One region of the Arthrobacter sp. fls2-241-R2A-172 genome, then DNA from elsewhere that is predicted to be linked to it. Evidence: riboswitches for the same ligand, from Rfam matches in the RefSeq annotation. Region 1 holds a riboswitch; each other region holds the start of a gene.
The links. Region 1 has a riboswitch for S-adenosylmethionine ahead of QRM57_RS13540 (aminotransferase class V-fold PLP-dependent enzyme). Riboswitches for the same ligand answer to the same signal wherever they lie in the genome.

Region 1 (7,762 bases):
CTGCGTGCCCAGGGGAGGGCGGTGTCCAGCGCGGAAAGCCTCCAGAAGCTGCTCTTTGAGGAGGCGATCGGCGAACCGTTCCCGCTGACCGTGCTACGGGAGGGCCGGACCTTCCAGCTTCTCGCGGTACCTTCGGAGATGAGCCAGCAGGCGGGTTAGCCGGCTAGGCCTGGTTCTCCGGAACGTCCACGACGCCGACGAAGCGGCTGCCAACGCCTTCGTATTCGCTGCGGACTTCGCCGAGGAACAGCTTGGGCAGCTCGGAGTTCCGGTGCGTGCCGCAATAGACGAACGAGAAGTCCGGCCACCACTTCTTGGGCCGGACAGCCTCAGAGTAGCCGCACACAGCGCATGTGAGGTGGACCCAGACTGGGCGCTTTCCGGTGCGGTTGGCACGGGACTGCACGAGCCAGGCCGGGGGATTGTCCTGCATGTCGCGAAGCTCGGCCTCGCTAAGGCGGGACGGAATGCCGTGGCGTTGGGCCATTTCCATCGAAATATCCAGGGCCAGGGCGGCGTCACGTCTGCTAATCACCATTCAACGATACGGGACTCCTTCGGCGTAGGCTGTGCTCATGACTGACGCAGCCGCTGTGGAACCGAGCACCCCGCTCCAAAAACGCGTGCTGGTGGTGGCAATCGTGGCTTCGTTCATTGCGATCCTTGACGGTTTTGTGGTGAATCTCGCACTTCCGGCCATTGGGCGGGAACTGGGCGGTGGCCTGGTCATCCAGCAGTGGGTGGTGGATGCGTACTTGCTGACGTTGGGTGCCCTCATCCTGGTGGCCGGCTCATTGTCCGACCATTTTGGCAGGGCCAGGATCCTGGAATGGGGCCTGGCCGGGTTCGCGGTGACCTCGGTGATGTGCGGGCTTGCCTGGACCGGCGAAGTCCTTGTAGTCTCACGTGCCCTGCAGGGAATTGCCGGTGCGCTCCTGGTCCCGAGTTCGTTGGCCATGATCGTTACCTCGTTCTCCGGCCCTGCCCAGTCCAAAGCCATTGGCCAGTGGTCCGGGTGGACCAGCGCGGCTGCCATTGTGGCGCCGCTTATCGGCGGTGTCTCTGTGGATTTGCTTTCCTGGCGGGTCATTTTCTTCATCAACGTTGTCCCTGCAGCCCTGATCTGGCCTATGCTGTCGGGCTTGCGAGCAAGTGACGCCGCACGGGACAAGAGCAAGAAGATCGACTATCTCGGTGCGTTCCTGGCGATGGTCGGCCTGGGTGGTCCCGTATATGCCTTCATCGAGCAGGGCAGGATGGGCTGGGAGAGCCCGCTGGTGTGGGCGCCGCTGGTGGTTGGAGCCGTAGCTTTGGTGCTTTTCCTGGTCCACGAGGCGCGGACTGCCCAACCGATGCTGCCGCTAAGGCTCTTCGGCATCCGCAATTTTGCGTGGGGCAATGTTGCAACCTTGGCTATTTACGGCGGGATTTCGCTGGGGTTCTTCGTCCTGGGCATCTACCTTCAGCAGGTGGGCGGTATGGGTGCGACATTGGCCGGCATCGCACTGCTTCCGGGTACGGTCATCCTGATGCTGTGTGCGTCGTATTTTGGCGGCCTTGCCGGCAAGTATGGCCCTCGTTGGTTCATGACGGCGGGTCCGTTGTTGTGCGGCGTGGGCTTCCTGATGTCATTGACGGTCCAGGAGCCCCTCAACTATTGGACGCAGGTGCTTCCCGGCCAGATTGTCTTCGGCGTGGGTTTGGCTACTCTGGTGGCTCCCCTGACAGCGGCGATACTGGGTGCAGTGCCCACGGAGGAGGCCGGTATAGGCTCGGCGGTCAATAACGCAGTGGCTCGCATTGCCGGCTTGATTACCATTGCCTTCGCCGGGGTGATCGTTGGACCGGTGTTCACGCGGCAGGGCCTGGATAATGCCTTGCTGGTCACCGCGGCCCTTTTCGTCATCGGGGGCCTGGCGTCCGCCGTCGGGATCCGGAACCCGCCGCGCGAAGCGGCTGCCTCTGCTGGAAGCGTTACTGACACGGCGTCCGACGACGGCGGTCCCGCCAGCCAGCGCAGCTAGCCGGACGTGCGGCTGCTTCAGTGCCCGGGGAGCACGCACCCAGGATGGACTCCTGCGCTTTGCACCCAGAGAGCCGATGCGACTTCGTCGGCCAGGTCAAACTCACGGCGATCCGGTCCGCTGCCGATCCTCACAACGAGTGCCCCACCGAACGGCTTGCGCCCCATGACTTCAACAGGCGCGTCCAGCGCGATGTCCTGGGCAGCCAGGTAACGGAGGAGATCGGGGTTTTCGTCGCTGATGCGGGTGATCTTCCCGGCATGGCCTTGGTCCAGTTCGATCATTTGGTACGCGTGCGGCAAGTCCACCATTCCGTCTGCCGACGGAATGGGATCGCCGTGCGGATCCCGGACGGGGTGTCCAAGCTTGGCTGACATGCGTTCGATGAAGGTGTCGGACACCGCATGCTCAAGCATCTCGGCTTCGTCGTGGACCTCGTCCCAGCTGTAGCCCAGTTCCTCCACAAGGTAGGTTTCGATGAGCCGGTGCCGACGCACCATGGACAAGGCCAGCCGCATGCCTTCAGAGGTCAGTCGAATGGCGCTGTAGGGCTGGTGGTCAACCAAGCCCTGGTCTTTGAGCTTGCGGACCATTTCCGAGACGGAGGAGTTGGCCACGCCCAGCCTTTGGGCGAGCTGGGAGGACGTGATCGGCTTGTCCTGCCACTCCGTATAGGAGTAGATGACCTTGACGTAGTCCTCGATCGAGGAGGAGGGCGTACTGGTCTTCACACACCAAGCCTACCGTGGCGGCGCACCCTGGACCTTGAGTGCACGCCACGTTTGCGTCACGTAGGGCACGGGCACTGTTTCGCCCGCAGCATGTCCAAGATGTTCGTGGAGGTACCACTTGAGGTTATCCATGACTTTCGCACGGGTGGTCTCGCCGGCACGGAGGTAGTAACTGCGCGACTTCGCCAACTCCATGATGTCCTCCGGAGTCAGGGGATCCTCCCATGTGGTCAGGTGGCGTTCCAGGCCATGGAACTCCGGACCGATAACTGGCCGGAATCCCGGCTTGTGGACATCTCCCGCGTGCATGATCCGGGACAGCCTGTGGACCCAGGGAATGGACGTGTCCAGCTGGTTCCACACTAGGCCCATCGTTCCGCCGGGCCTGAGGATCCTGGCGATCTCCGTGCTGGCGGGGAGGGGGTCGCACCAGTGCCATGCCTGCGCAACGCTGACGACGTCGAATGCTGAGTCCGTCAGCCCTGTTGCCTCGGCTGTTCCCACCAGTGCGTTGACCTGCGGATAGCTTTTGCGCAGTTGTTCCAGCATGTCCGGTGAAGGATCGACGGCGGCAACCTCCAGGTCCCGCTGGAGGAGAAGCGACGTGAACTTGCCGGTGCCCGCCCCGATGTCGGCCGCTGTCCGGGCCCCTTGGGGCAGGATCCATTCCAGGGAGTCCATGGGGTATCCGGGGCGCACGCGGTCATAATGTTCCCCGCCGTCCTGGAAGCTTTGGCCCAGTTCGTGCCTGCGGGTGGCGTGGAGCTTGGGACCGCGTGGTCCTGCTGGTCCGGGAATGACCGCCGGATGACTCGCGGCTCCGGGGGACGGCGTGGACACGCGGAGCTCCTTCACAGGGTTGCCAAAAGGTACCCTACGAATTTACCGCAGCCGTGGAACCCTTTGGTGCGCGGATTCCTAGTCCACAGTGCAGGGCGCTGCGCCTGCCGTGCCCGGAGTATTGGGTGCCCATTCAGGGTAGCTGCGGTGGTCGTTCGCGGGTACCCAGCGGCCTTCGTCCACTACGTAGTCCCAGCCAAGTCCGTTGCGCTTGAGTTCCTCGATGCCTGCCAGCAACCTGGTGGCGTCCTCCAACCGGGAGCCGACGCCGAAGCTTGCCCGCAGCGAACCTGACGGCAGTCCCAGGCGCTTGAGCAGCGGGTGGGCGCAGAACCGGCCATCCCGAAGGCCGACACCGTGTTCCGCCGCGAGGTAGGCGGCGACCAAACCGGCGTCGAAGCCTTCCACGGAGAAGTTGACCACACCAATGGTGTCTACGGAATCGCTGAAGATCTTGTGGACAGAGACGCCCTCAATCGCTTCCAGGCCTTCAACAAGGTAGGAACGTATGGCCGCTTCATGGTCATGCCATTCCTGCTCATCCAGGCCGGCCAACACCTGGGTGGCGCGGGCCAGGGTTGCCGCTCCCAGAACGTTGGGAGAACCGCCCTCATGGCGGGCCGGGCCGGTAGCCCAGCTGACCGAATCCAACCGGGCTTCACGGACGGCTCCGCCGCCAGCCAGGTGGGGGACACCGGCGTCGAGCCAGTCAGGGCGCCCCACCACCACTCCAGCGCCGAACGGAGCGTAGAGCTTGTGGCCGGAGAAGACCAGGTAGTCGATGTCCGCTTCTGCGATGTTGATGCGGCGGTGGGGTGCAAGTTGGGCGGCGTCCACCACGATCCGTGCGCCGAACCCGTGGGCAAGGGAAGCCAGTTCGGCGATGGGGAGGATTTCACCGGTGACGTTCGAAGCGCCCGTGACCGCCAGCAGGCTCACGCCGCCTTGGGCGAGTTCATCGCGGAGTTTATCCAACGTTGCGGCCAGGGTTGGTGCTGCAACGACGCTTCGGTGGGGCACACCCTGCCAAGGCAGCAGGTTGGCGTGGTGTTCGATGTCCAGGTACAGGACCTCGCCAGCGACCTGGCCATCAACCACGGGGAGGCATCCGGCCAGCAAGTTCAGGGAGTCAGTGGTGTTGCGGGTGAAAATCACGGAGTCATCAGCCCGGCCGCCCACGAATTCACGCACGATGTTCCGGGAATTTTCGTAGACAGAGGTGCTGATCTGCGAAGCAAAACCCGCACCGCGGTGAACGCTGGCGTAGTAAGGCAAAACCTCGTTGAGGTGCGCCGAGACGATGGTCAGGGCAGGTGCCGATGCGCCGTAGTCGAGGTTGGCATAACGGACATGGCCGCCTTGGATCAGGGGCGCCTGCAACTCCGCGCCCGTGACAGCGGCCAGCGGACGTGCAGCAGCAACCGGCACTGCGCTTGCCTCAGCAAACGACGGAATGGTGTTGGCGTTGAACGTAACGGTGCTCATGGGACCTCACTTAAGAGGGACCCCCGCATGGGGGATCCGCGCTTGCCGTATCCGTTCCGGACCGGCCGGGTCGTCACCCGGGGCACCCCACCGCGAATGGAGGGTTGCCGGCCAGCAAACCGGGGTTTAGCGCTGGCACTCGTGACCTGTAAAAAAGGTTAGGGCATACCCATCAGCCACTCCAAAGCCGGTGGACATTGTTAAGCGCATTGTTACGTGGAACGAAAAAGTCGTCATTGGGCGAAGATAAAACGGCGGACGGCCCCAAAAGGGGTCGTCCGCCGTCGAAAATTTCGTGATGGTTCGATGCGGGCCGTGCCGCAACCGGAGCTAGAGGAGGTCGTCCAGCCCAGGGTTGAGGCGCTTGAGGACCTCCGAATGCAATATCGAGTTGGTGGCCAACGCGTTACCGCCGAACGGTCCGTCTTCGCCCTCCAGCGACGTGAAGCGTCCGCCGGCTTCCGTGACGATGGGCACCAAGGCAGCCATGTCGTAGAGATTCAGCTCAGGTTCGCAGGCGATATCCACGGCGCCTTCGGCGACCAGGCAATAGGACCAGAAATCCCCGTAGGCGCGAGTACGCCAGATGTCCTCTGTGAGTCCCATGAATTCGTCGAGGTTGCCGCGTTCCTTCCAGCCGGAAAGGCTCGAGTACGACATCGACGCGTCCGCCAACCGGGAGACGTTGGAAACCTTCAGGCGTGTGGCGGAGGCGAGCGAACGGCCCATGTAAGCGCCCATGTCCTTGGCTGCCCACCACCGCTTGCCCAGAGCCGGGGCGCTCACTACGCCAACAACCGGTTCGCCTTCATCGACCAGCGCAATCAACGTTGCCCATACCGGAACACCGCGAACAAAATTCTTGGTGCCATCGATGGGATCGATGATCCAACGACGCGAGCCGTGTCCGCTGCTGCCGAATTCCTCGCCCAGGACGGCGTCGCGGGGGCGGGAACGGGACAGCTGGCCGCGAATCGCTTCCTCCGCGGCCTTGTCCGCATCTGTGACGGGTGTGAGGTCCGGCTTGGTTTCGATCTGCAGGTCCAGCGCTTTGAAGCGATCCATGGTCTGGGCATCTACTGAGTCTGCGAGGACGTGGGCGAGACGCAAGTCATCGTTGTAGGTGGAAACGGGATGGGTCATGCCACCAAACTATCCTGAATCACTGGCCGCAGTGGGGACGTGAAGCCGCCACGATCAGTTGACCGTGCCCAATTCCTTGGCCTCTTTCGCTTCGAGCCGGGGATCAGCCCCAAGCAAGCGACGCAGTGAGGCAAGGCGGGCGACGCCTGACGGTCCGGCATGGCCTTCGTTGACCCACGCATCCAGTCCGCAATTGATGGCGGTTGCGTCGTGTTTGCAGCCGCGTTCGCAGCCATCCGTGCCGGGCTCCAAGTCGGGGAAGGAACGCAGGATCCGGTCCGGGTCCACATGGGCCAAACCGAAGGAGCGGATGCCGGGAGTATCGATGATCCAGCTTCCCGTGGGGGCGTCATCGAGTTTAAGGGCCAGGGCCGACGAGGAAGTGTGCCTGCCGCGGCCCGTCACCGCGTTTACGCCGCCAGTGGCGCGTTCGGCTCCCGTCAGGGCGTTGACCATGGTGGACTTGCCCACACCGGAGTGGCCGAGCATGACAGTTACTTTTCCGCCGAGGTGGGAGCGGAGCTGCGCGACGGCATCCCGGTCGAGGCGGGCGGACAGGCCGTCGTCGGAACGCGCGTCAATGCCGCCGGCCCCTGAATCGGCGGTCCGGCTGATGATTACGGGGAAGTCCAGGCTGAGGTAGTTCGCCAGCAGTTCCGCCGGGTCCTTGACGTCCGCCTTGGTGATGAGCAGCAGCGGCTCGATGCCGGCGTCATACGCGGCCACCAGGGCGCGGTCGATGAATCCGGTCCGGGGCTCGGGGTTCGCGGCCGCCACCACCACCACGAGTTGATCGGCATTGGCCACGACGACACGTTCGATCGGATCGGTGTCGTCAGCACTGCGGCGCAGGAGCGTCCTGCGCTCCTCCACCCGGACCAGGCGGGCGAGGGTATCCGGGTCTCCGGAGACATCTCCGACCAGGGCGACGAAGTCACCCGGGACCACGGGGTTACGCCGCAGTTCACGGGCCCGTGCTGCGATGACCAGGCGCTCGTTGTCGGTGTCTTCCCCGACAATTGCCCGGTACCGTCCCCGGTCTACGGTGATGACGCGCCCAATGACGGCGTCATCGTGGCTTGGGCGGTCCTTGGTCCTGGGGCGTGACCCTTTTTTGTTGGGACGGATACGGACATCGGACTCGTCCCAGGAGCGTGCGTCGCGGGCCATGGTCAGTTGCCGGCCTCTTCCGCGCCGGCAGTCCCGAGCATCCGAACCCACATGTCCGGGAACTCCGGCATGGTCTTAGACGTCGTGGCGATGTCTTCGACCTTGACCCCTTCGACGGCGAGGCCAAGGATGGCACCCGCTGTGGCCATGCGGTGGTCCGCGTAGCTGTGCACGATCCCGGAATGCAGGGCAGCTGGCCGGATAACCAAGCCGTCAGCCGTTTCCTCAGCGTCACCACCCAGCCTGTTGATCTCGGCCACCAGGGCCGCGAGCCGATCAGTTTCGTGGCCACGTAGGTGGGCAATGCCCGTGAGACGCGAAGGGCCGGCTGCAAGTGCGCAGAGCGCGGCAACGGTGGGTGCGAGTTCG
Region 2 (7,762 bases), on a different contig from region 1:
TCGAACGCCTTGAAGCGATTTTTGGGCGATCCATCGTAAAGGTCGGCAAACCCCAGATGACCCACCTGCGGGTAGAAGGTGGCCGGACGCTCGCCGGCGAGGTTGACGTCAACAGCAGCAAGAACGCCGGCGTGGCGCTTCTTTGTGCAAGCCTCATCAACCGTGGCACCACCACGCTGCGCCGCCTGGCCCGCATCGAGGAAGTCAACAGGATCGTTGAGGTCCTGACCTCCATCGGTGTCGAGTGCACGTGGCTCAACGGCAGTGATCTCCGGATCCGCAGGCCCGAGGTCCTGGACCTCGAATCGATGGACGTCGACGCCGCCCGCCGTACCCGCAGCGTCATCATGCTTTTGGGTCCGTTGCTGGATGAGACCAGCGAGTACCTGCTGCCCTACGCCGGGGGTTGCGACCTCGGAACCCGCACTGTTGAGCCGCACATGCAGGCCCTGCGGCAGTTTGGACTCGCTGTGGAAGCCCGCTCCGGGTTCTACTCGGTGACCGCACCACCCGCCGACGGCGATGACCGGTCCTTCGTCCTGACCGAACGCGGCGACACCGTAACCGAGAACGCCATCATGGCAGCCGCCCACCGCGAAGGTACAACGGTCATCCGCAACGCCAGCCCCAACTACATGGTCCAGGACCTCTGCTTCTACCTGCAGGGGCTCGGCGTAGAGATCGAAGGCGTAGGCACCACTACCCTCAAGATCACGGGCCGTCCGGCGATCGATGTGGAGATCGAGTACTTCCCGTCCGAGGACCCCATCGAGGCCATGAGCCTCATCACCGCGGGCATCGTCACCAACTCGGAGGTCACCATCCGCCGGGTGCCCATCGAGTTCATGGAGATCGAGCTCGCCACCCTGGAGCAGATGGGCCAGAATCTGGAAGTCTCGGGCGAGTACATGGCCCGCAACGGCCGGACCCGCCTGGTGGATGTGACCACCAAGCCCTCCGAACTCCGGGCACCCCAGGACAAGATCCACCCCATGCCCTTCCCCGGCCTGAACATCGACAACCTGCCGTTCTTCGCCGTGATCGCAGGCAACGCCGAGGGCCAGACCATGATCCACGACTGGGTCTACGAGAACCGCGCGATCTACTTGACCGAGCTCAACAAGCTCGGTGCCCAGGTGCAGCTGCTGGATCCGCACCGGATCTACGTCAACGGACCCACCAAGTGGCGTGCCGCGGAAATCGGCTGCCCGCCGGCCCTGCGCCCGGCAGCCTGCCTGCTCCTGGCGATGCTGGCGGCCCGGGGAACGTCCGAGCTGCGCAACATCTACGTGATCGAGCGTGGATACGAGGACCTGGCAGAGCGACTGAACACCATCGGCGCGAAAATCGAGTACTTCCAGGACTAGCCTGCGGGAGCGTCGGCTTCGGCTCTTCCGGCCATGGTTCGTTGACCTGGACCCTCCGGTTCCTTCCAGGACATAAGGTAGGCCCCGGTGGCTCCTTCGATGAGGTAGAAAACGAGCGGCGGGATGTCCTTCTTGGCGATCAGGATTCCCCCGAAGACCGGAGCGCTGGCCGCTGCGGTATAGCCGATCCAACGCTGGGCGGGCGACGAAAGCAGGCTCCCGCCCAGCGCCCCGAGCGCCACAACATGCAGTGCTGAATACACAAGGAACGGCGCATTCGATCCGCGTCGGTCAGCGAAGCGCTCCAGGTCCGAGGCGCGGCGCGAAAGGCTGTAAACAAAGAACGGGGCACCGGCGAGCAGTGCGGTTGCGGCGGCAACGGCCCACTTCTTGGGCTTTCCACGTTCTTTGCCGGTGTCCGGAACGGCGCCTGCGAACGCTGCGAATCCCACCGGCACGGCGACGGTTCCGGCGGCAGCCAAGTGCTGTCCCACCACCCAGCCACGTCGACCCGCATGGAGCATCCGCAGTCGTTCTGCTGCGTCCGGCGTGATGTACACACGGCTGACAGGTGAGATTCCCACGAACCACACCACCGTGCCGGCAACGATGACTGCTCCGGCACGGCGGTAAGGATACGTCCCGCTCATGGCAGCAAGGTTAGACCTGTTTGAGGGCCTTCTCCAGATCCAGGATGAGGTCGTCCACGTCTTCCAGGCCCACGGACAAGCGAACCACGCCATCGCTCAGCCCAATTGCTGCGCGGCCCTCCGGACCCATGGCCCGGTGGGTCGTCGTGGCCGGGTGGGTGATGAGGGACTTGGAGTCGCCCAGGTTGTTGGAGATGTCGATGACTCCGAGGCCGTCCAGCAAAGCGAAGGCGGCCTCCTTCGCGGAACGTCCTGACGACGGGGACAACTCGAAAGTCAGCACTGTTCCGCCGGCCTTCATCTGCTTAGCTGCGAGCTCGTATTGCGGGTGGGACTTCAACAGCGGGTACTTGACCCAGCTGATGGCGGGCTGCTGCTCGAGCCATTCCGCGATCTTCAAAGCGGACGCAGAGCTGTGATTCACGCGCAGCCCCATGGTCTCCAAACCCTTGGTCAGCACCCAGGCGTTGAACGCGGACAGCGAAGGTCCGGTGTGCCGCATGAGCTGCTTGACCGGGCCGTCGATGAACTCCTTGGTGCCCAGGATGGCGCCGCCAAGAACGCGGCCCTGGCCGTCGATGTGCTTGGTGCCGGAATACACGATCACGTCGGCGCCCAGCTCACCACAGCGCTGCAGCAGTGGAGTGGCAAAGACATTGTCGACGACGACGGTCGCGCCGGCGGCATGCGCCAGCTCGCTGACCGCGGCGATGTCGACGATCTCCTGCATGGGGTTGGACGGAGATTCGAAAAACACGGCCGTGGTGGGCTTGGACAAGGCTTCACGCCACTGGTCCAGGTCGGGTCCGTCAACGAATACTGTCTCCACGCCCCAGCGCGGAAGGATTTCGTTGAGGATCACGAAGCAGGACCCGAACAGGGAGCGGGCGGCGACTACGCGGTCCCCGGCAGCCAGCAGGGCACCCAAGGCGGTGAATACCGCAGACATGCCGGACGCCGTCGCAAAGCAAGCCTCGGTGCCTTCCAGCAGGCGGAGCCGTTCCTGGAAGGTGGCCACGGAGGGGTTGCCGTAACGGGAGTAGACGAATCGTTCGTCCTCGCCGGTGAAGGCACGTTCGGCAGCGGCAGCCGATTCGTAGACGAAGCCGGAGTTCAGGAAGACGGCCTCGGACGTTTCCTGGAAGTTGGTGCGGTCAAGACCGCCACGGACGGCCTGGGTATCAGGATTCCAGCCAGCGGCGTCGGGATTGAAAGTCACTTAGTCGGTCCCCAGGTTCGTTGGTAGGCCACGGTTTTTCCAGCCATTTACAGTGCGCTCGCCATAGCGGTCAGGTTCGCCTTCAAAGCCCTCAAGGACGTTGTACGCGGTGAAGCCTGCCTGGGTTGCGGCGATGGCTGCTGCGATTGAACGCTGGCCGGAGCGGCACAGGAAGACGAGCTCCACGCCGTCGTCTTCGGGCGCTTGCTGCCGCAGGTCCTCAATGAAGCGGGAGTTGGGGATGCCGCCGGCGAGGTTCCACTGGATGAACAGGGGATCGTTGTCCGTGGCTTTGGTGTCCGGGATACCGATGTGGGCCCATTCGCCCTCGGCACGGACATCCACCAGGATGGCACCTGCCTCAAGTTTGGCCCACGCGTCCTGCGGGGTCAGGTCGCCTGCGTAGCTCATGCGTGGCCCTCGAACGCTTCGTCGTCGTCATTTTCAAGCTGGTCGACGGCGTCGGCCACGGCGGCGTCTGCGTGGGCGATCGCTGCGGGAAGCACGATTGCCTGGGCGACGATGACGTCCGTGCCGTTAAAGGTGGCTGCCGGGCTGCCATGGAGCACATAGCCCTCGGCGAGTGCGGAGCTGATCCGCTCGCAGAAATCGCGGGTGTCCGGGCCTGTGATCAGGCGGTAGGAAAGTTTTTCTTCAGTGGGTTCAGGCATTGCTGGTGCTCCTCAGTCACGCTTGCAGTTCGAATTTGTCCGATACGCCGAGTAGTCACCTGAGGCACCCCGCCGGAGAGAGGGTTGCCGACCAGCAAGTCAGGGCTTCGCGCTGGTACTCATTACTCAAGAAAAACGTAGCATTCAGGGCGCCTGGGCTGCATGTGGCGGGGGTTTGCCCGCCGTCATGTTGCGTAACCGGAGGGTGCTGTGGCAGGACCCATTTATGACGTCCCGGGAGCATAATTGACCCAGTACGTCCCCCTGTAACTTCGCAAGAAACCAGGTCGCGGTGAACGAACAGAGCAGTCCTACACTCAAGGCCATGCTGCATTTTGGATGGTTCGTGGGCCACGGATTCGGAGTTCAGGGTTGGGGGACGCCCGGCTACGGGCTGGGCTATGACTGGAAGAAGCCTGCCCTGTACCAGGAGGCCGTGCGGGCCTTCGAGCGATCCGGGCTCGACCTGTTCATCATCGAGGACTCACTTACCGTTCCTGATACCTACGGCGGTACGGCCGAGGTGTCCTTGGCGCACGCTTCCTTCGCGCCCAAGCACGACCCCCTCGCATTGGTTCCCTACCTGCTCTCCGCCACAGAGCACCTCGGGATCGTGCCCACGGTCAGCGCTTCCTTCTACCCGCCCTTCACTGCCGCCCGGCTGCTGGCCACCTTGCAGCACTTCTCAGAGGGGCAGCTTGGCTGGAACGTGGTGACTTCCGGCAGCGACCTCGCCGCGCAGAACTACGGGCTGGACCAGCAGATTGAACACGACCTGCGGTATGAGAAAGCGGAGGAATTCGTCGACGTCGTGAGGCGGCTTTGGCGGAGTTGGGAACCAGGCGCCGTGCTTGAGGACGTTTCCGCCGGGGTATTCGCAGACCACACCAAGGTTCACCCGATCAACCATGAAGGCGACTTCTTCAAGGTCCGGGGCCCGCTGAACACGGCGCCCCTGCCGGAGGAGCCCGTGTTGGTTCAGGCCGGGGCTTCACCCCGCGGCAAGGCCTTCGCTGGCGGGCATGCCGATGTAGCGATCGCCTTGGCACGAGGCGCAGACGGGATGAAGGCATACCGGGACTCCATCCGTGCCGAGGCTGCGAAGGCCGGCAGGAACCCCGATGACGTGAAGGTCCTGTTTGTCCTCAAGCCCACGGTGGTCGGTTCGGCTGCGGAAGCTGAGGAGCTGCGTGCCCAGCGGCGTGAGCTCACCCAACGGGACATCGACAGCCAGCTCAACTCCATCTCCTACCTTTCTGTCATCGACTTCAAGCAGTTCGACCTCGATGCCCCGTTGCCCGAGCTGACTACCAACAGCAACCAGGGCACCTTGGAGCACTTCGCCAAAGCAGCGCCGCCAGGTTCCACGCTTCGCCAGATCCTGCAGGCCCGTAGCGGCGGGGCAGGGGACTCGATCATCGGTACGGTGGGCGAAATCGCCGACTATCTCGAGGAGACCGGCTCCGCGGTGGGCGGCGACGGGTTCCTTTTCTCCGGCTTCGTGGATCCCGTGACGGTGCATGGAGTGCTGGACAAACTAACCCCTGAGCTGCGTCGGCGGGGGTTGTTGAGGAAGAGTTACGGCAACGGCGGATTCCGGCAGAACCTCCTGGACTTCTGATGACGTCTGATGATGCGGGGACCCTGGTGGTAGGGACGGCCCCGATACGCGCTGAACGCTTGGCCCTGGTTGCCAGCAACGACTCGTTTCACGTGAAACTCAACCATGATGCGTTGACTTTAATCGGCCGATCCCGGGAGATCCTGGAGCAGGTTGCGGCGTCCGGCCAGCGGGTCTACGGGCTCAATACCCTGCTGGGATCCGGTCGTGACACCGTTGTGGAGGACAAGTCGATCCTCAACTATCAGGTTCAGGTTGTCCGGTATCACAACAGTGGCGTGGGCCCATATCTGGACCGCGCCGCCGCCCGGGCCGTCATTCTTGCCCGCCTTGTGGGATTCAGCCGTGGTGGCTCAGGAGTGCGTCCCGACACGGCCCGTTTCTATGCCGAACTCCTGAACCGCGGCGTCCACCCCGCCATCCCTTCCGAAGGCTCAGTGGGCTCATCGGACCTCACCCAACTCGCCGCCGTCGCGGCTGTGGCCCTCGGCGAAGGTGAAGCGTTCGATTCCCACGGCACCTTGGTCCCGGGGGCCAAAGCGCTCGCCGATGCCGGGCTGCAGCCCCTCACTCTCGCAGCCGGTGAGGCCCTGTCACTGGTGAGCGCGAACTCCTACTCCGTGGGCGTCGGTGCCCTGGTCCTTAGGCGACTGCGGCACCTGGCCGAACTTGCCGACGTCGCGCTTTCCTTGTCCCTTGAAACCATCGCAAGGTACGACGGCGGCGGGAACCTCAGCCCGTTTTCGCCGGCGATCCAGGCAGCCAAGGCAGTGAACGGGCAGCGGGACTCGGCCGCTGCTGTTCGTCGACTTTTGAGCGGCGGCTGGCTGGAGGATGTCCGGGCTGAGGTTTCGGTTCAGGACGCCCTCTCCTTCCGGGCCGCACCGCAGACACACGGGGCATTCCGGTCCTTGGTGTCGGATCTGGGTGAGGCGCTGGAAGTGGAACTCAACGGTCGCGGTGATAACCCGTTGGTGGATGTCGGGTCCGGGCAGGTGGTGTCTGGCGGGAATTTCCAGCCCACCCAGTTGGCGCTGTCCTTTGAAGTGTTGCGGCTCGCTTTGGCCCATGTGGGCATCTCCAGCGAGCGGCGCATCGCCAAGTTGTACCCGCCGCAACGGGCCATCCGCGCAAAGCACCTGGCGGCGGCCGCCAACGGGTCTGGCCTTGCACAGGAAGAACTGCCGGGATTGCTCTGGTACTCCGCAGCGGGGCTCCTCGCTGAACTCAAATTCCTCGCCGCACCGGCAACCCTTGGAGCACCAACCCTGTCCGCCGACGTCGAAGACCACTCCACCCTGGCCCCGCTTGCGTTGCAGCAACTCGAAAAGTCGGTGGAGGCCTTGGAGAAGTTGTTGACGATTGAGGCCCTCACGGCGTCCTACCTGCTGCTCGAGGCAGGGGCGGCGCAGCCACTCGGTAAGGGGACGGGCGCCGTCGTCGGTCGCTTGGCCGATGTGCTGGCGGACCGTCCGTCCGCGTCGGATCTGGTGGAGCGGGCGCGGGCGGAACTGCGCGGCCTCGTGCACCACGTCATCGGGTCCGAAGGAGGGGAATCATGGTGAACACCGACATCCGCAAACACGGCGCGCACTCAGCAGGTCCAACACCGGACGTGCTGGATGCTTCAGTCCTGGAGAAGGTGGGAAACACCCCGCTGGTGAAACTTGAGGCCCTGAGCCGTGGGTTGGGCAGCGCCGTCCACATCAAACTCGAATCCGAGAATCCCGGCGGCTCCATTAAGGACCGCACGGCGTTGAGCATGGTCCGTGCCGCAGAACGCTCCGGGGAGTTGAAACCGGGCGCCACGATCGTGGAGAGCACCTCCGGGAACACCGGGATCGGGCTGGCCCTGATCGGGCACCTCACCGGCCACCCTGTTGTTGTCATCACCGGTGACACCATCTCGCAGGAGAAGCTCGCTGCACTGCACAACTACGGCGCGCGTGTGATCCTCACCGACTGGAACGCCCCCTCCGAATCGCCGGAGAATGCCCGTGCCGTGGCGGCGCGCATCACCGCAGAGACGCCCGGCGCCTGGCGGCCGATGCAGTTCGATAACCCTGCCAATCCCGCCGCGCATTATGAGAACACAGGTCCTGAAATCTGGGAACAGACGGGTGGCCTGATCACACATTTCGTGGCAAGCATCGGGACCGGAGGGACCATCAGCGGCAACGGGCGGTTCCTGAAGGAGCAGGTGGCAGCTTCACGCCCGGGCGGCCACCTGGAGG
Region 3 (7,762 bases), on a different contig from region 1:
AGGCCCCTCGCCGGCTTCCCCGGCCGTGGTGTAGACGGTCTGGACACACCGCTTGGCTTGGATGTCGCGCATGAAGTCCGGGCTGATAAAGATCAGGTCGTCGTCAGTATGGGCCACGATCTGCATGGCGCCACCAGTACCTGCGCAGGGCGGCACGGCCGCGGACGCCGGCGCCGTGAAGCCAAGCGTCAGGCCCGTGATGGTCATGGAAAGAGCCAGAAGCCACGCCATTAATCGGCGGCTTCTGGAAGTGGGTGGGGCTACAACGCTGAATCCTGGACGGCGAAAGTGTTTTGGACGGTCCACAACCATGCTCCTCGAGCAGATGTTGGGCCCCCCAGCCGGCGAACTTTACGACGCCCCCAGAGCGTCATGTGAATGAAGTTATGTAATAGGCCCGCTGGCGGGAGAGCCGTGGGCGTCGTGATGCGAGTTACTGTACTCCTTCGCTCCGGGCATGGGTAGGGTTCGGGCCACTACGCTGAAACCATGAATCGCACCGGAGCTTTGAACCCGAGTCCGCGGACGCTCGACGTCGAAAGCGTGGTCCACTTCGACCGGCTGGTGGCCGCTGGGGCCGGGTCCATGCACGGTTGGCACGCGCAGTCTTTGGACCTCCGTGGACACTCGCGTGAGCTTAAGGCCCTGGACCCCCAAGGCGCGATCTTCCTTGGCTGCACTTTCGACGACGGCGTGGAAGAGAGCCTCCGACGCCGCGGGGCGCTCATCTTTCCCAAAATGCAAGGGATCCCGTTCGACCCGTACCGGGGGAGCCTCTACTCGGCCGACGAGCTCTACCAGGACATTTCCGCCACAGAGTACGAAGCCACCCTGGATGCCAGGATTTACCAATGGAGCATCCTGCCCGGGCAGCGGAAGAGCCTCGATGCCACCCTTGCTGCGGCCCTGCACGACCATGCGATCGGTGATGCCCTGGACGAACTGTTGGATCAAGGCGCACTGTCAGGCCGCAAACTGGTGGGAGTCATGGGTGGGCATGCCGCCCAGCGCGGGACCCGCGAATTCGCCGACGCCGCCCGGCTGGGGCGGCTCCTGGCCCAAGCCGGCTTCGCCGTCGCCACCGGCGGCGGGCCCGGTGCCATGGAAGCGGCCAACATGGGCGCCTATTTGAGCGGACTGCCCGACGCCGATACCGCAGCCGCGCTTGGCACGCTCGCCCTGGTACCCGGGTTCAGGCCATCCGTGACAGCGTGGGCGCGCCAGGCAGCAGCCGTGGTCCAACAGCATCCGCAAGGCACTCCGACGCTTGGCATCCCCACGTGGTTCTACGGACACGAACCTCCCAACCTGTTCGCCACCCACATCGCCAAATACTTCGCCAACGCCGTCCGCGAAGCCATCCTGCTGGAACTGTGCAATGGCGGGATCGTCTTCCTGCCGGGGGCGGCCGGAACTGTGCAGGAGATCTTCCAGGATGCCTGCGAAAACTACTACGGTGCGCCCGAAACCATCACGCCCATGGTGCTGGTGGGACGAGACCACTGGGAGCGGACCTTCCCGGCCTGGCCAATGCTCCAAAGCCTGGCCGCTGGAAAGCCCATGGAAGGCCGGATCTTCCTGGTAGACAGCGTGGAGGAAGCGCTCGCGGTTGTGACCGGGCACTGAGGAAGTTGCTCAGAAGTCCTTGCTGCAGGGGCCAGAGCCAAGTTGGGCCAGCCCAGTGAGGTCGCCCGCAGCGTACTCCCGAACCCAGGATGCTTCGTCGAACATGAGTTGGCGCGGGTCGCTGACGTGGTCCAGTCCCACAAGATGCCCCAGTTCGTGCATGATGACGGCCACGCCTATTTCCTGGCCGTGGGGAGTGTCGATGATGCCGGCGAACTGGGGAGCGTCCAGGGAGAGCGTGCCGGTGACGTAAGCCTTGTAGCCGTTGCTCAGGCCAATGGAGGAGCTTCCGCCAAGGCCCACGGTCTGTCCGGCCAGGCGGGGGACCTGCTCCGGTGTGCTCCACGCGATCAGCACCGGCGCCCAACGGTCTCCGTACCTCGCGGGCTGGTACCCGGATCTGTTGGTGGAAGGAACCTCGGAGCTGGGGCCGTCGTAGATAAATTTCAGTCCAGTAGCGAGGCTCACCTGCCGGATGGCTTCCTCCACCATGGCCTGCCAGGAAGCCGGCGCCAGATCGGAGTTGACCACGTAGTGGATGGGCCGGCAGGGCGAATAGGCCAGCGGGGTCCCGTCCTCCTTGACGGCCAGGAACTTGTACGCGGAGCTGGTCTTCTTCAACGGCGCAGGTTTGCCAAGGGGTGCGTCGGCTTCCTCGAGTCCGGGTGGAGGATCCTGGCGCTGCCCAAAGGGCACCACCCCGGGCCGTGGTGGTTGGCCTTGGACAAGGGGCGAGCCGGTGACGAGTTGTTGGAGTTCGCCGCTGAAGTAGGCGCCCGCGCAGACGAGTCCGAGGATGCCGAAGAAGAACAGGATGGCGGCGATGCTGCTGTGCTTGATGGGCGGCCTGACAGGCGGATCTTCGGGCGGACGCGCAACCACTGGGAGGAAATTCGGCCGGGGAGGATCGTGGTCTGGCCACTTGGACGACCCAAAAGGTTCCATGGAACCCCCTGACGTAGCGGCCGCGACGGGTGGTGGGGGCGCCGCCGTCGGCCGTAACCGTCAGCATAAGTCCGGCGACGCCGCGAGTCCATGGCGCGACTGCTGGAAAGCGAAGCTTGTCAGATGTCCTTGCGGCACGGTGCCGATGCCAGCAGGTGCAAGCCGGTCAGGTCGCCGGCGGCAAGCCCGTCCGGTGCTCCGATTTCCGGGTACATGAGCTGGATGGGATCGTCCACATGGTCCAAGCCCATGACATGTCCCAGCTCGTGTTGCATGACCGCCAGGACGTAGTCCGCGCCTCCGCTGGACATCAGCTCTGTCACCTGTGGGGTGTCCAGCTCCAAGCTGCCGGTGATGTAGCTTTTGGGGCCGTTGTTGAGGGAGTACATGGTGCTGCCGCCGGTGCCGATCACTTTGCCCGCCAGCGCAGGTGCGACCTCCGGCGTCGTCCAGGAAATCAGGAGCGGAGCCCACCGGTCTCCGTATTTGGCAGGTTGGTAGGGTTCGCGGCGCTCAACCGGCAGCTCGTCGGTGGTGCCGTCGTTGACGAACTGGATGCCCGACGCTGCGGAGATGTTCGCAATCGCGGTGGCCAGCAGCGCGTCGGATCCTTCCGGTGCGGTGGCGTTGTTGACGACGTAATGCAGCGGTCGGCAGGGCGAGTACCCAACGGGAGTGCCGTCGTCGTTGGTTGCCAGGAACTTGTACGAATCGTTGGTGGTTCCGGGCGCCGGCGGTGAGGCCAGCGGGGCGTCTGCTTCCTCAAGTCCCGGCGGCGGCGCGTCGACCGGTCGGGCGGCCTTCCCTTGCCCCTGGCTTCCTGGCTGCGGCGTGCCTGGCACGCCCGCCCCGGGAAAGAGCGCTGTGATGCGGGGGTCGCCGTGCAGGTAACCGCTGACCACGACGGCAATGACGGCCGCGACGACGGCCAGGAGGACACCGCGGAGAACACGCAAAGCAGTTCCCGTGCGCCGGTGCCTGGGCACACGCACTTCTTCCCGCTCCGGGTCCACGGCTCTCCATTCCTCACGCCCTGGTCACGCGGGGCAGCGCGGAGGACGAACCAACAGTACGGGCTGCGGCCGGAGCCGTCCAACTCAGACGATCGCTGCGCCGAAGAGCAATCCCAGTCCGTAGGTGGCGGCTGCCGCTCCGAGGCCGATCGCAAGCTGCCGCAGGCCGCGGCTGAGCGGCGACGTACCGGAAAGGAGGCCGACGACGGCGCCGGTCGCCAACAGCGCGATGCCCACCAGGACGCCAGCCACCATGAGGGCTGCGACACCGGTCATGCCGAACAGGAACGGCAGGATGGGGATGATGGCGCCCGAGGCGAAGAAGCAGAAGCTGGACAACGCTGCGCCCCAGGCTGAGCCCACGGATTCGTGCTCGTCCTCGGCGGGCTTTTCGGGTTGCAGGGAGAGGCTGGGATCGCAATCGCAGCTGAACAATCCCATGCGTTCGGCGGCCCGGTGCTCGGCCGCTTCCTGGGTCATGCCGCGGGCCAGGTAGACCAGGACCAGTTCGTTGTGCTCAATGTCCAGGGACGGCGCAGCGGTGAGCGTGGCCTGCGTGGGGAGGGTGGCGTTGAGCAGTTCCCGTTGCGAGCGCACGGAGACGTATTCTCCCGCGCCCATGGAAAGGGCTCCTGCCAGCAAACCCGCCACGCCGCTCATCAACACCACCGGGCTGGGCACCCCGGTGGCGGCCATGCCCATGACCAGGGAAAGGTTGCTGACCAGGCCGTCGTTCGCGCCAAAGACTGCGGCGCGGAAGGTGCCGGACAACCTGTTCCGGCCACGGGTTGCGAGTCCGCGGACCACTTCTTCATGGATTTGCTCATCCGCCACCATGGCTGGCGTTGCGGCCGGCTCGGTGCCGTAGGGGGAGCGGCCTTCGGCCCGCTGCGCCAAAGCGAGCACAAACACCGATCCGAAGTTGCGGGCAAGGAAGCCCAGGAACTGGCTGCGACCGGACGCCGCCTTGGGCATTCCTGCGTGCTCCCCGAGGAGCTTGAGCCAGTGGGCTTCGTGCCTGCCTTCGGCCTCGGCCAAGGCCAGCAGGATCTGGCGTTCTTCGCCGTCCCGGCGTTGGGCGAGTTCCCGGTATACGGCGGCTTCGGCCCGCTCGTCCGCCAGGTACTGACGCCAGCGCCTGATGTCCGAGGACGTCGGCGCGGTTAGTGGTGCTTCGGCCTCTTGCGGGGCTTCGGTTTCGTTGATGGGGTCCGGAACGGGGCTCGACGGACCGTGGGATTCCTGGTGCTGTTGCACTTTTTCTCCTGTGCTGGGTGGGGTAGTTACGGCCCCATTGCATGCCCAACACTACCGGTTATTTTCGGGGATTTTTGGCTGGTATTCCTTACCCGGAATGTTCGGTGCGCCGTAATTTCGGCCCCTTGACCGGTCCGTGGGCCGGTGCTCAGATGGAATGACAGGGCGGGGTCTCCCGCGCAAGGTCATCGGGCCGTTCGCGGCCCATGGGACGGAGGTTGCATCATGAACACCACCGAATCACACGCCAATTACCCGGAGCGGGCAACTGTGGAGTCCGACCCGGCCTACGACTACGCAGAGGACCAGGAAGTGGACGAGCCCTGGGTGGAGGAAGTGGACGCACCGGAGGATGACGAACGGGTGGTCCCGATCGATGAAACGGACGACTTCCGGGAGGAAGACGAAGAGGATTAGGCAGCTGGCTCCGGAAAATAAAAGTGCCTCGGCAGCCCCATGGACTTTCCGACGGCGGCAACGGTCACCGTCAGCGTCGCTGACGCAGCGCACCATTGGGTGGGGCGCACGGCCTGCGCAAGCGCCCGGGCGATCAACCGCGGATCGGGGTGCCGCAGCGTCACGCTCTTCGCTCCGGTCGCTATGGTGACGGTCCCCAGGAAGAGGTCGACGGCGGGGATCACCGTAACCTTGCTGGCTGCGGGTTCGGCGGGGGTGCCGGGTGTTTGGGCGCCAGGTGTTTGGGCGCCGGGTGTTTGGGCGCCGGGTGCCGGCGACGTGGGGGCTTGGCTGCTGTCGGCGTGGTACGGCAAGGTACTTCTCCTAGGGGGAGTGCTCTTGCCCGCTCGGTTGTCTTGGGTCCGGGGCGGGCCGCTTCCTCATCCGAACCACCCGTGAACATGGGGTTGGTGTGTGGCCAGTCGGAGCTTGGCACCACATCTCTTGAAGCTGGCACCACACTACCGCACGCGCGCGCTCGTTGTGGGGCCTGGTGAGCGTATGTGGGTGGGGTTTTGGCGCGCAGAGCAGGCCCCACAACGAGTACTTTCCGGGGGTACAGCAAAACGGCGACGCTCCCCGATAAGGGGAGCGCCGCCGTCGGGCGTTGCTTTGTTTCGCTTGTCCTGCGTGTTTGGGTTAGTTAGCCCTGCTGGAGCTGACCGGGTGTGCTTCGATCGGCAGTTCGTCGGAGATCGCGCCAGCCACTCGCTTGTCCCAGGCGGCCCGGACTGCGGGATCGGTGCGCGGGGTGAGGAGCGAGATGACCACGTAAGCGACGAACGAGGCCGCGAGGCCGTAGTAGATGGGTTCGTTCGCGTAGACGCCGTCTTCGCTGGGAATGACTCCGGTTGCGAACATGATCAGCAAGGCCAGTGTCAGCACGGACCCAACCGCCATGGACCATGCAGCCGCGATGCCTGTGCCGCGCTTCCACACCAGGCCGCCGAGGATCGCGACCAGGAGGCCGCCCACCAGGATGTCGTAGGCGATGGTGAGGGCTACCACCACGTCTTGCGCGGCCATGGAGATCAGGACCGCAACGATGCCCAGGCCAAGGACCCAGTAACGGTTGGCCTTGACGTCGTGCTCGGGGTTTTCGGTGTCGTCAGTGTTGATGGTCTTGCCGAACCAACTGGCCACGAACGGGACGACGTCGGCGCGGGCAACCGTAGCGGCAGCGATCAGTGCACCGGAGGCGGTGGACATCATGGCGGCGACAGCCGCGGCCATCACCAGGCCACCGATGCCGACGGGGAGGATGTGGGTTGCCACCTCGGCGTAAACAACGTCCTTGCCGAGGTTCGCGACGTCGATATCCGGCAGTGCCACGCGGGCTGCGAGACCAATGAAGGCGCCGGCGATGCCGTAAAGGATGCAGTAGACACCGGCCGTGGCGCCGCCCCAGCGGGCAACGGTGGGGGTCTTGGCGGTGAAGACGCGCTGCCAGATGTCCTGGCCGATCAGGAGGCCCAGCGTGTAAACAACGAAGTACGTGATGATCGTCTGGGTACCGATGCCGTCGATCTGGAAGAAGCTGTCCTTGAGGCGCCCACGGATGCCGTCCATGCCGCCGGCAGCGTTCATGACGAACGGCAGCATCAGGAAGAAGATGCCCACGGTCTTGATAATGAACTGCACCTGGTCAGCCAGGGTGATGGACCACATGCCGCCAATGGTTGAGTAGACCAGCACGATTGCCCCGCCAACGGCGATTGCCAGCCAGCGTTCCCAATCGAAGAGCACCACGAAGATGGTGGCGTAGGCGCCAGTGGACGTGGCGCACAGCATCAGGGTGTACGCGAGCATCACGATTCCGGATGTCTGCGTGGCCTTGCTGCCGTAGCGGAGGCTGAGCATCTGGGAGACGGTGTAGATCTTCAGGCGCTGGATGGTGCCGGCGAAGAGCAGGCTCAGCAGCAGCACACCGGCGCCGATGGCCACCACGAGCCACATTCCGGAAATGCCGAACTTGTAGCCCAGGCCGACGCCGCCGACGGTGGATGCGCCACCGAGGACCACCGCGGCCATGGTGCCTGTGTAAAGGAAGGGGCCAAGGCGGCGGCCTGCCACCAGGAAGTCGCTGTTGTTCTTGGTGCGGGACTTGCCCCACCAGCCGAACGCCAGCATGGCGAGCAGGTACACCACCACGATTGCGATGTTTATAGCCGAAGATTCCATGAACGGTCCTTGGAGCTGATGCACGGAGGTTTGGGGATTTCGACGATACTCCTGCGAAGGGTCGAAGTCTCCGTGCTGACGATTGGAGATTGGGGAGGGTGTCGTATGCCTCACAGACAACACTTGTTGCCTCAGAGGATATGTTGTGATGGGAGTAACAGTCAAGATGCTTAAGACATGCTTCCGTAGTTTCTGGCTTCCCTTCTGCGCGATCCGGCTACTATTGCTCCAATGACAGGGCCACATGACAGGCCTGAAAGGTTCGTGAATGAAGGCTCTCCCCG
Region 4 (7,762 bases), on a different contig from region 1:
GCGCGGGTGCACTCCGCCCCGGACTGCGTCCACTCCCAATGCCGCGGAAATTCGTTCGGTAGTGGCCAAAAGGCCATCTCGTTCACAGGCGTAAGAGACGTGATCCATGCGCATGGCATCATCTTGGCACTTTGTGATCGGCGTCTCAGCTAAGCCAAGCCTTACCAACATGGGATGTTATTGCACAAGGGTGCAACAGTGTCACAAACGTACGCCGGGGGACCGAATCATTCCACCGGCGTCACAAAGCTGTCCAAGGCCCGCAGGGTGTTCCTAGACTGGCCCCAGTTCACACCACTCCATCAATTCCGTTGAAACCATGTGCCACGAACAGGAGAACTCCATGTCCCAAGGATGGTCTTTCGAAACCCGCCAGATCCATGCAGGTCAAGAGCCCGACGCCGCCACCGGTGCTCGTTCGCTGCCGATCTACCAGACCACGTCCTTCGTGTTCCCCAGCGCCGAAAGCGCAGCCAACCGCTTCGCACTGGCTGAGCTCGCGCCGATCTACACCCGCATCGGAAACCCAACCCAGGATGCCGTTGAACAGCGGATCGCCAGCCTTGAAGGGGGCCTCGGCGCGCTCCTGCTCAGCTCCGGACAAGCGGCGGAGACCTTCGCCATCCTGAACATCGCCGAGGCAGGTGACCACGTTGTGGCCAGCCCCAGCCTCTACGGCGGGACCTACAACCTGCTCGCGCATACCCTGAAGAAGTTCGGTATTTCGGTTACCTTCGTCGCAGACCCGGACAACCTGGACCAGTGGCGTGACGCCGTGCAGCCGAACACCAAACTCTTCTTCGGCGAAGTGGTGTCCAATCCGCGCCAGGACGTCCTGGACATCGAAGGTATCGCAGGGGTCGCGCACCAGGCCGGGGTGCCGCTCATTGTCGACAACACCCTGTCCACTCCCTACCTGATCCGTCCCATCGAATGGGGCGCCGACATCGTGGTGCACTCCGCCACCAAGTACCTCGGCGGACACGGCTCGGCAATTGCCGGCGTGATCGTGGATTCGGGGAACTTCGACTTCGGCAAGGACCCCGAGCGGTTCCCGGGCTTCAACACCCCCGATCCCAGCTACAACGGCCTGGTCTATGCCCGCGACCTCGGCAAGGACGGGGCGCTCGGCGCAAACCTCTCCTACATCCTCAAGGCCCGCGTCCAGTTGCTCCGGGACCTGGGCTCCGCCGTCGCGCCTTTCAATGCCTTCCTGATCGCCCAGGGGCTGGAAACCTTGAGCCTTCGCGTGGAACGCCACGTCGCCAACGCCACCAAAGTGGCGGAATGGCTTGAAGCGCACGACGACGTCGAATCGGTCGCCTACGCGGGTCTGCCGTCCAGCCCGTGGTACCAGCGCGGCAAGAAGTATGGCCCCAACGGCACCGGCGCCATCGTCGCCTTCAACATCAAGGGCGGCGTCGAAGCCGGCAAGCGCTTCGTGGACGGGCTGGAGCTTCACTCACACGTGGCAAACATCGGCGATGTGCGTTCGCTGGTCATCCACCCGGCCTCCACCACGCACAGCCAGTTGACCGCAGAGCAGCAGGAGATCGCCGGCGTGAAACCAGGCCTGGTGCGCCTGTCTGTTGGCATCGAGCACGTGGACGACATCATCGCCGACCTCGAAGCAGGCTTCAGGGCGGCCAAGGGAGCTTAGTGGCCCGCCTGATCCAGTAACGAACACCTTCTGTGCAGCGCCGCCCCGCGCCGTCGAATATTCGAAGGGCGGCGCTCCACAGCGCCCATTTGCGAACGATGTGACCCGAAACCGTCACAGTGTTGTCACATTCTTCGCCAGAGTGGCCCGGTTTTTCCTACACTCTTTCTATAGGTCACGAGTGCCAGCATGTAGCCCCGGCTTGCTGGCCGGCAACCCTCCTCCGCGGTGGGGTGCCCCGGGTGAAGACCTGGCCCGTTCGCGCGCAAGGCGACGGGCAAGCGCGAGGATAGGTGTCAAAGGAATGACCATCACTGCAACAGCCATACCCACAGCCGAAGAAGCGGACGGCACGGTTAAGTACGCCAGCATCGGTTCGCTCGAACTCGAGGCCGGTGGTTTCCTTCCGGACGTTGTCCTGGCCTATGAAACGTGGGGCCGGCTCAATGCGGATGCCTCCAATGCCGTGCTCATCGAGCATGCGCTCACGGGCAGCACGCATGTGGCTCGCGGAGCAACCGACGAGGAAGGATGGTGGGAACAACTCGTCGGACCTGGCGCCACCATCGATACCACCAAGTACTTCGTGGTCTCCATCAACATCGTGGGCGGCTGTTATGGAAGCACGGGCCCGTCCTCCGAAGCGCCGGACGGCCAGCCCTGGGGATCCCGGTTCCCCCTGATCACGCTGCGCGACAGCACGGAGGCTGAAGCGCGACTCGCAGACACCTTGGGAATCAAGGCCTGGCATTCCGTACTGGGCGGATCCATGGGAGGTGCCAGGGCCCTGGAATGGGCCGTGACATTTCCCGAACGGGTTGAACGGTGCGCTGTGATCTCGGTCGGCGCCTACAGCACGGCCGAGCAGATTGCGTTCGCGCAGGCCCAGACCCTTGCCATCCGGCAGGACCCGAACTTCAACAACGGCGACTACTACGGCGGCCCAGCCCCCGAAGAGGGCCTGGCGTTGGCACGCCGGATTGCGCACATCACCTACCGCTCGGCCCTGGAACTGGATTACCGGTTTGGACGTCAGCCGCAGCCCCAGGAAACGCCGCTTGTTGCCGCCGTCCTCGCGGAGCGGGGCCGATACCAGGTGGAGAGCTACCTGGACCACCAAGGGAACAAGCTTGTCCGCCGCTTTGACGCGAACAGCTACGTTGCCATCACCGAAGCCCTGATGTCCCACGACGTGACCAGGGGGCGTGGCTCACTCCAAGACGCACTGTCCGGGACCACTGCGCAGTTCTTCGTTGCGGCGGTGGACAGTGACAGGCTTTACTTCCCCGCACAATCGCGGGAATTGGCGGCCGCGCTTCCCGGGAACGTACCGGTCCACGTCATCGAAGCCCCGATTGGCCACGACGGCTTCCTGACCGAAATCGGTCAACTGTCCGCGCAACTCCACCAGGCCTTCTTTTCCCAGTCCTAAAGCAGTGGCTCCCAGCTTAGCCTTGACGTCTCATGCCCTTTTGGTCGGGAGGCCAAGGAAGCGTCCGTATCGCTCCACTTCGGCGTCCAGTGCGATGTCTTCATCAGGCGTGGTGGGCCGGTCCATCCTGATGTCGAGTTCGCAGACGCCGTTGGTGAACGCGTGCCGCCACCACCCTGCCAGGCGCCCGTCCACCAGGACAACGTGCAGCGGGCTGTTGTCCTCGGGGAAGTACGGTGCCTTTCCGCCGAGAAAGTGCCGGGACTGGGAGTACCCCATCACGTACTCGTCATAGCACTGGATGAGGTCAACGCGGGGGAGTGCCGTCTCTTGGGGCGGCCCGGAAAACCCTCCGACGTCTTCGGAGGCGAGGTGAAATTCCAACCCATCGAAAGAGGCCGCCCCGAGCGTTCCGGGGGAGAGCTCACGGGCAACGGTCAGCCCCAGGTTCACGTCCTTCATGGTGAGGCCCGACCAGGCCGCGCAGTCCTTGACTGTGGCAGGTCCACGGCTGGCGAAGTACCGCAGGGCCAGCCGGCCGAGGGCCTGTTCACGGTCCGTGCCCGTCAGCGGCCCATCCGCGGTGCCCGTGACCCGTTCGTCGAACAGGGCGTATGTCTGTTTCAGCGCACCACCCGCGGACCGGACGGGGGTGCCGCTGACCAGTATCCGGCTGATTTCCGCGTGCATGAGTTGGTAAATGAACGCCAAACCCTTGCTGGGCAAACCGGCCGCGCCGAGGATCGCGGCGAGCTCTTCCCGGGTCTTGTGCGCCCCGCCCTCCACGGCACGCGCCAGGACGTGTCCGCTTCGGGCTGCGGCTTCCTGGTCCAGGCCGGTTTGCCGGTACATGCCTTTGTTTCCCTGATGGAGCCTGTCGGCGGACAACCCCATCAGCCAGCCGAGATCGTCCCGGTGAACAAAATGCCAGGTGGGACGGAGGATGTGGGTGCGCAGGACGGTGCCGTCCGCCACCGCCTGCTCGACATCGGCTGCGTTAACCCCGGCGTGGGGTTGGCACCTTTGGGCGAGTGTCCACCGCGCGTAAGCAAATTCCTGTGACTGGACTGCCAGCAGGTTGCGGAGGGCTTCGGCCAGCGAACCGGCGTGGGGAGCACGCAGCTGCTGGCGCCTCATTCGCAACTGCCGGACCTTTCCCGTCAGGGGAGAACCGTCATCCGACATTGGGGTCCTCCCCGGACGCGAGCCGCACGTTAGTTGCGCGGCAGCAAGGTGCCGTCGGCGCCGAAGACGGGACCCGGCGTCGGGCGCTTTGGCGTTATGCCGTCGCCGGAAGACTGGTGCCGAAGCCTGCGCAGGACCCACGGGACAAAGTACTCACGCGCCCAGACGAGGTCCGAAGAGCGGGCTTCGCGCCAGGTCCGCGGCGGGAGGGCTTTGGGCATCAATGGCTCAAGGGTGTGCTCGACGTTGAGGGCGTCCAGGACCATCATGGCGATGGTGTGGTGGCCCAAGGGGGAGAAGTGCAGCCGGTCCACATCCCACATCTGGGAATCCGACAGCTGACGAAGGGACCACATGTCCGCGATGATGGCGTCGTGCCGTGCGGCCACTGTCCGGAGGTTCTCGTTGTAGATGGCCACCTTTCCGCGGATGCGCCCCAAGACAGACGAGGCAGTGTCGGGGCCGTTGAAGAGGACCACCGTGGCACCGCCTGAACCGAGCTGAGCCACGGCGGCGTCAAGCTTTTCGGCCAGCAGGTCGGGGTCGCCGCCCGGCCGGATGAGGTCGTTGCCGCCAGCGGAGATCGAGACGAGATCGGGCTGGAGCTCAAGGCAAGGGCCCACTTGTTCGTCGACGATCTGCTGCAGCAGACGGCCCCTGATGGCGAGGTTGGCGTAGGCGAAGTCGTCGTGCCCACGGCCCAGCTCTTCGGCCACACGGTCGGCCCAGCCGCGGTAGCCTCCGGGGTTGCGGGGCTCGGGATCGCCGATGCCCTCGGTGAAGGAATCACCCAGGGCCACATACCGGCTCCAGGGGTGTTTTTGTACCGGGACTCCCGGCTTCAGCAAAGGATTATTGTCACTCACGCTCATATCCTGCCTCGTGTCTGCGACCCTACGCGACCGTAAGTTGTTACCTGTGGGCAACTGCAAGAATAGACCCATGACAGAAGCTCCCGCATTCCCCGCACCCGTTGTCCTGTGGTCCCACGACGAAGCCGAACGTGCCGGAAAGCCTTTGCTGGTCCTGCTGCATGGCTACGGCTCCAACGAGGAAGACCTCTTCAGCCTTGCCGGGATGCTGCCGGACGGTTTCGTGGTGGCTGCCCTCCGCGCTCCCATGCCGACGGGGCCCGGCTATACCTGGTTCCCGCTCACGGCGTCCATCGATTACTCCATCGACGCCGTCAAGCTTGCTGCCGATTACGCATTGGAGTGGCTCGACTCCGTCAAGGCCAACCATTCCTCAGTGACGCTCCTGGGGTTCTCAATGGGCATGGCCATGGCCACCACGATGCTCCGGTACCGGCCCGCGGACTTCGCGGCCGTCGTCGGGCTTTCCGGTTTCGTGATCGACGCCGGCGCTGACCCGGCATTCCGTGACGACGAACTGGACGGTACCCTGCCGATGTTCTGGGGTCGTGACCAGCAGGATCCCGTCATCACCCCGGACAAGATCGAATACACCATGGGCTGGGTGCGCAAGCACGTGGACCTCACCAAGGTCCTCTACACCGGGATGTGGCACGGCATCAACCAGCAGGAGATCGGGCATGTGGGGGAGTTCCTCACCCACAAAGTGCTCACGGCTTGAGTTTCTGTACAGAAACCCCCGGGGCTAGGCGGCGGTGATCTTCACTGTCTGACCGTTGACCGTCACGGTGTCGCCGGGATGGAGTTGGCGGCCGCGGCGTTCGTCGATCTCACCGTTGACCTTGACCAGGCCGTTCTTGATGAGCTCCGCGGCCTCGACGCCGTCCTCCACCAGGCTGGCGAGCTTCAGCAGCTGGCCAAGGCGGATCATGTCGTCGCGGATGGGGATCTCTTCGATTTCCGGGTTGCTCATACAGCAATGATGCCTGAAGTAGTGTGGTGACAGTGCCGCAGCCTTCTTCCCGTTCCGCCTTTCCGCTTGCCCTTGGGCTCCCGATTGCAGTAGCAACGGGCCTGGTCATTCCGCTTCAAGGAAGGATCAATGGTGCCCTTGGCGCCACACTGAACGACGGCATAGCAGCTGCTGTGGTGAGCTTCACCACAGGCCTGATTCTCATCAGCGCGATTTCGTTGGCGACCCCCAAAGGCAGGGCCGGTCTTCAGCGCATCGTCCCAGCGGTCCGGAACCGCAGCTTTCCCCGTTTTTACGTGATGGCAGGCGCTATCGGTGCGCTGTTCGTTTTTGCCCAATCCTTCACGGTGGCACTGCTCGGCGTGGCACTGTTTACTGTCGCCGCAGTGACGGGGCAGACCCTCAGCGGACTGCTCGTGGACCGCATGGGCATCGGGCCCGGCGGGAAACGCGCCATTACCGGCGTCCGTGTCCTGGGCAGTGTCCTGACCGTTGCCGCCGTCGCGTGGGCTGTTTCGCCGCGGTTCGGGGCTGACGCGGATGTTGCCTCGCTGCTGTTGCCCGTGCTGCTTCCGCTGGCCGCCGGTTTCCTGATGAGCTTCCAGCAGGCCATGAACGGAACCGCAACCGTCCACTACGGGACGCCCGTCGCCGCCACGTTGGTCAACTTCATCGCGGGCTCCGCGATTCTTTGGATCGCCTGGCTCATCAAACTGGCAGTCGCCGGTCCTGGAAATCCGCTTCCGTCGGAGTGGTGGTACTACCTCGGTGGTCCCATGGGCTGCCTTTTCATTGGCCTGGCAGCGCTGCTGGTCCGCAGCCTCGGGGTACTGATCACCGGGCTGGGCATGATTGCGGGCCAGCTGGTGGGCTCTCTGGTGCTCGACGTCGTGATCCCCAGTCCCGGCGCGGTGGTCGCCTTGCCCACGGTGTTGGGAACCGTGCTGACGCTTGCCGCGATCATCGTGGCCACCCTGCCCTGGCCCAGGGGAGCTTTCGCACGAAGGGGTGCGGCCAAAGGCCGGTAGGGTAGGAGACAGCAATTTCCCCAACCTCCCCGCCGGACAACCACGTCCGGAATCCGGGGCTAACCACCGCGGACCGCACCCAGCGGCCCTGTAGAACAAATGGAGTTACCCATGGCAGCAAAATCCGTCCTTGACCAGGTCATTTCCCTCTCCAAGCGGAGGGGCTTTGTCTTCCAGGCCGGTGAAATCTATGGTGGCTCCCGTTCCGCGTGGGATTACGGCCCCTTGGGTGCGGAGCTGAAGGAAAACATCAAGCGCCAGTGGTGGCAGAGCATGGTCCGCGGCCGTGAAGACGTAGTGGGCCTGGACTCCTCGGTCATCCTGCCCCGCCAGGTATGGGAAGCCTCCGGCCATGTCGAGGTGTTCTCCGACCCGCTGGTGGAATGCCTGTCCTGCCACAAGCGCTACCGCGCCGACCACCTCCTTGAAGAGTTCGAGGAAAAGAAGGGCCGCCCCGCCGAGAACGGCCTTGCGGACATCGTCTGCGCCAACTGCGGAACCCGCGGCCAGTGGACCGAACCCCAGGAATTCTCCGGCCTGCTGAAGACCTTCCTGGGTCCGGTGGCCAGCGAGGAAGGCATGCACTACCTGCGTCCGGAGACCGCGCAGGGT

Region 2: linked by a shared signal. The riboswitch ahead of QRM57_RS17445 (DUF1737 domain-containing protein) and the one ahead of QRM57_RS13540 (aminotransferase class V-fold PLP-dependent enzyme) in region 1 are both predicted to bind S-adenosylmethionine.
Region 3: linked by a shared signal. The riboswitch ahead of QRM57_RS06440 (hypothetical protein) and the one ahead of QRM57_RS13540 (aminotransferase class V-fold PLP-dependent enzyme) in region 1 are both predicted to bind S-adenosylmethionine.
Region 4: linked by a shared signal. The riboswitch ahead of metX (homoserine O-acetyltransferase MetX) and the one ahead of QRM57_RS13540 (aminotransferase class V-fold PLP-dependent enzyme) in region 1 are both predicted to bind S-adenosylmethionine.

Annotation. Positions count from the first base shown of each region.
Region 1 covers NZ_JARVTB010000008.1:140,497-148,258, forward strand. Annotated here, with positions in the region: gene QRM57_RS13515 (S1C family serine protease) at 1-159, shown strand, start outside; gene QRM57_RS13520 (hypothetical protein) at 164-538, opposite strand; gene QRM57_RS13525 (MFS transporter) at 576-2,024, shown strand; gene QRM57_RS13530 (metal-dependent transcriptional regulator) at 2,042-2,755, opposite strand; gene QRM57_RS13535 (class I SAM-dependent methyltransferase) at 2,765-3,553, opposite strand; gene QRM57_RS13540 (aminotransferase class V-fold PLP-dependent enzyme) at 3,674-5,080, opposite strand; SAM riboswitch class IV at 5,114-5,227, opposite strand; gene hisN (histidinol-phosphatase) at 5,411-6,223, opposite strand; gene rsgA (ribosome small subunit-dependent GTPase A) at 6,278-7,393, opposite strand; gene aroA (3-phosphoshikimate 1-carboxyvinyltransferase) at 7,396-7,762, opposite strand, start outside.
Region 2 covers NZ_JARVTB010000013.1:30,509-38,270, forward strand. Annotated here, with positions in the region: gene QRM57_RS17425 (UDP-N-acetylglucosamine 1-carboxyvinyltransferase) at 1-1,367, shown strand, start outside; gene QRM57_RS17430 (hypothetical protein) at 1,364-2,017, opposite strand; gene QRM57_RS17435 (O-succinylhomoserine sulfhydrylase) at 2,028-3,236, opposite strand; gene QRM57_RS17440 (rhodanese-like domain-containing protein) at 3,237-3,647, opposite strand; gene QRM57_RS17445 (DUF1737 domain-containing protein) at 3,644-3,907, opposite strand; SAM riboswitch class IV at 3,921-4,034, opposite strand; gene QRM57_RS17450 (NtaA/DmoA family FMN-dependent monooxygenase) at 4,200-5,528, shown strand; gene QRM57_RS17455 (aromatic amino acid ammonia-lyase) at 5,528-7,093, shown strand; gene QRM57_RS17460 (PLP-dependent cysteine synthase family protein) at 7,087-7,762, shown strand, end outside.
Region 3 covers NZ_JARVTB010000003.1:186,989-194,750, forward strand. Annotated here, with positions in the region: gene QRM57_RS06410 (chitobiase/beta-hexosaminidase C-terminal domain-containing protein) at 1-231, opposite strand, end outside; gene QRM57_RS06415 (LOG family protein) at 490-1,626, shown strand; gene QRM57_RS06420 (matrixin family metalloprotease) at 1,636-2,571, opposite strand; gene QRM57_RS06425 (matrixin family metalloprotease) at 2,691-3,584, opposite strand; gene QRM57_RS06430 (VIT1/CCC1 transporter family protein) at 3,669-4,841, opposite strand; gene QRM57_RS06435 (hypothetical protein) at 5,067-5,258, shown strand; gene QRM57_RS06440 (hypothetical protein) at 5,255-5,611, opposite strand; SAM riboswitch class IV at 5,628-5,747, opposite strand; gene QRM57_RS06445 (sodium:solute symporter family protein) at 5,937-7,478, opposite strand; gene QRM57_RS06450 (helix-turn-helix domain-containing protein) at 7,747-7,762, shown strand, end outside.
Region 4 covers NZ_JARVTB010000003.1:594,905-602,666, forward strand. Annotated here, with positions in the region: gene QRM57_RS08155 (VOC family protein) at 1-114, opposite strand, end outside; gene QRM57_RS08160 (bifunctional o-acetylhomoserine/o-acetylserine sulfhydrylase) at 320-1,660, shown strand; SAM riboswitch class IV at 1,834-1,950, shown strand; gene metX (homoserine O-acetyltransferase MetX) at 1,965-3,092, shown strand; gene QRM57_RS08170 (winged helix DNA-binding domain-containing protein) at 3,123-4,229, opposite strand; gene QRM57_RS08175 (SGNH/GDSL hydrolase family protein) at 4,307-5,149, opposite strand; gene QRM57_RS08180 (alpha/beta hydrolase) at 5,220-5,870, shown strand; gene QRM57_RS08185 (RNA-binding S4 domain-containing protein) at 5,895-6,122, opposite strand; gene QRM57_RS08190 (DMT family transporter) at 6,146-7,150, shown strand; gene QRM57_RS08195 (glycine--tRNA ligase) at 7,262-7,762, shown strand, end outside.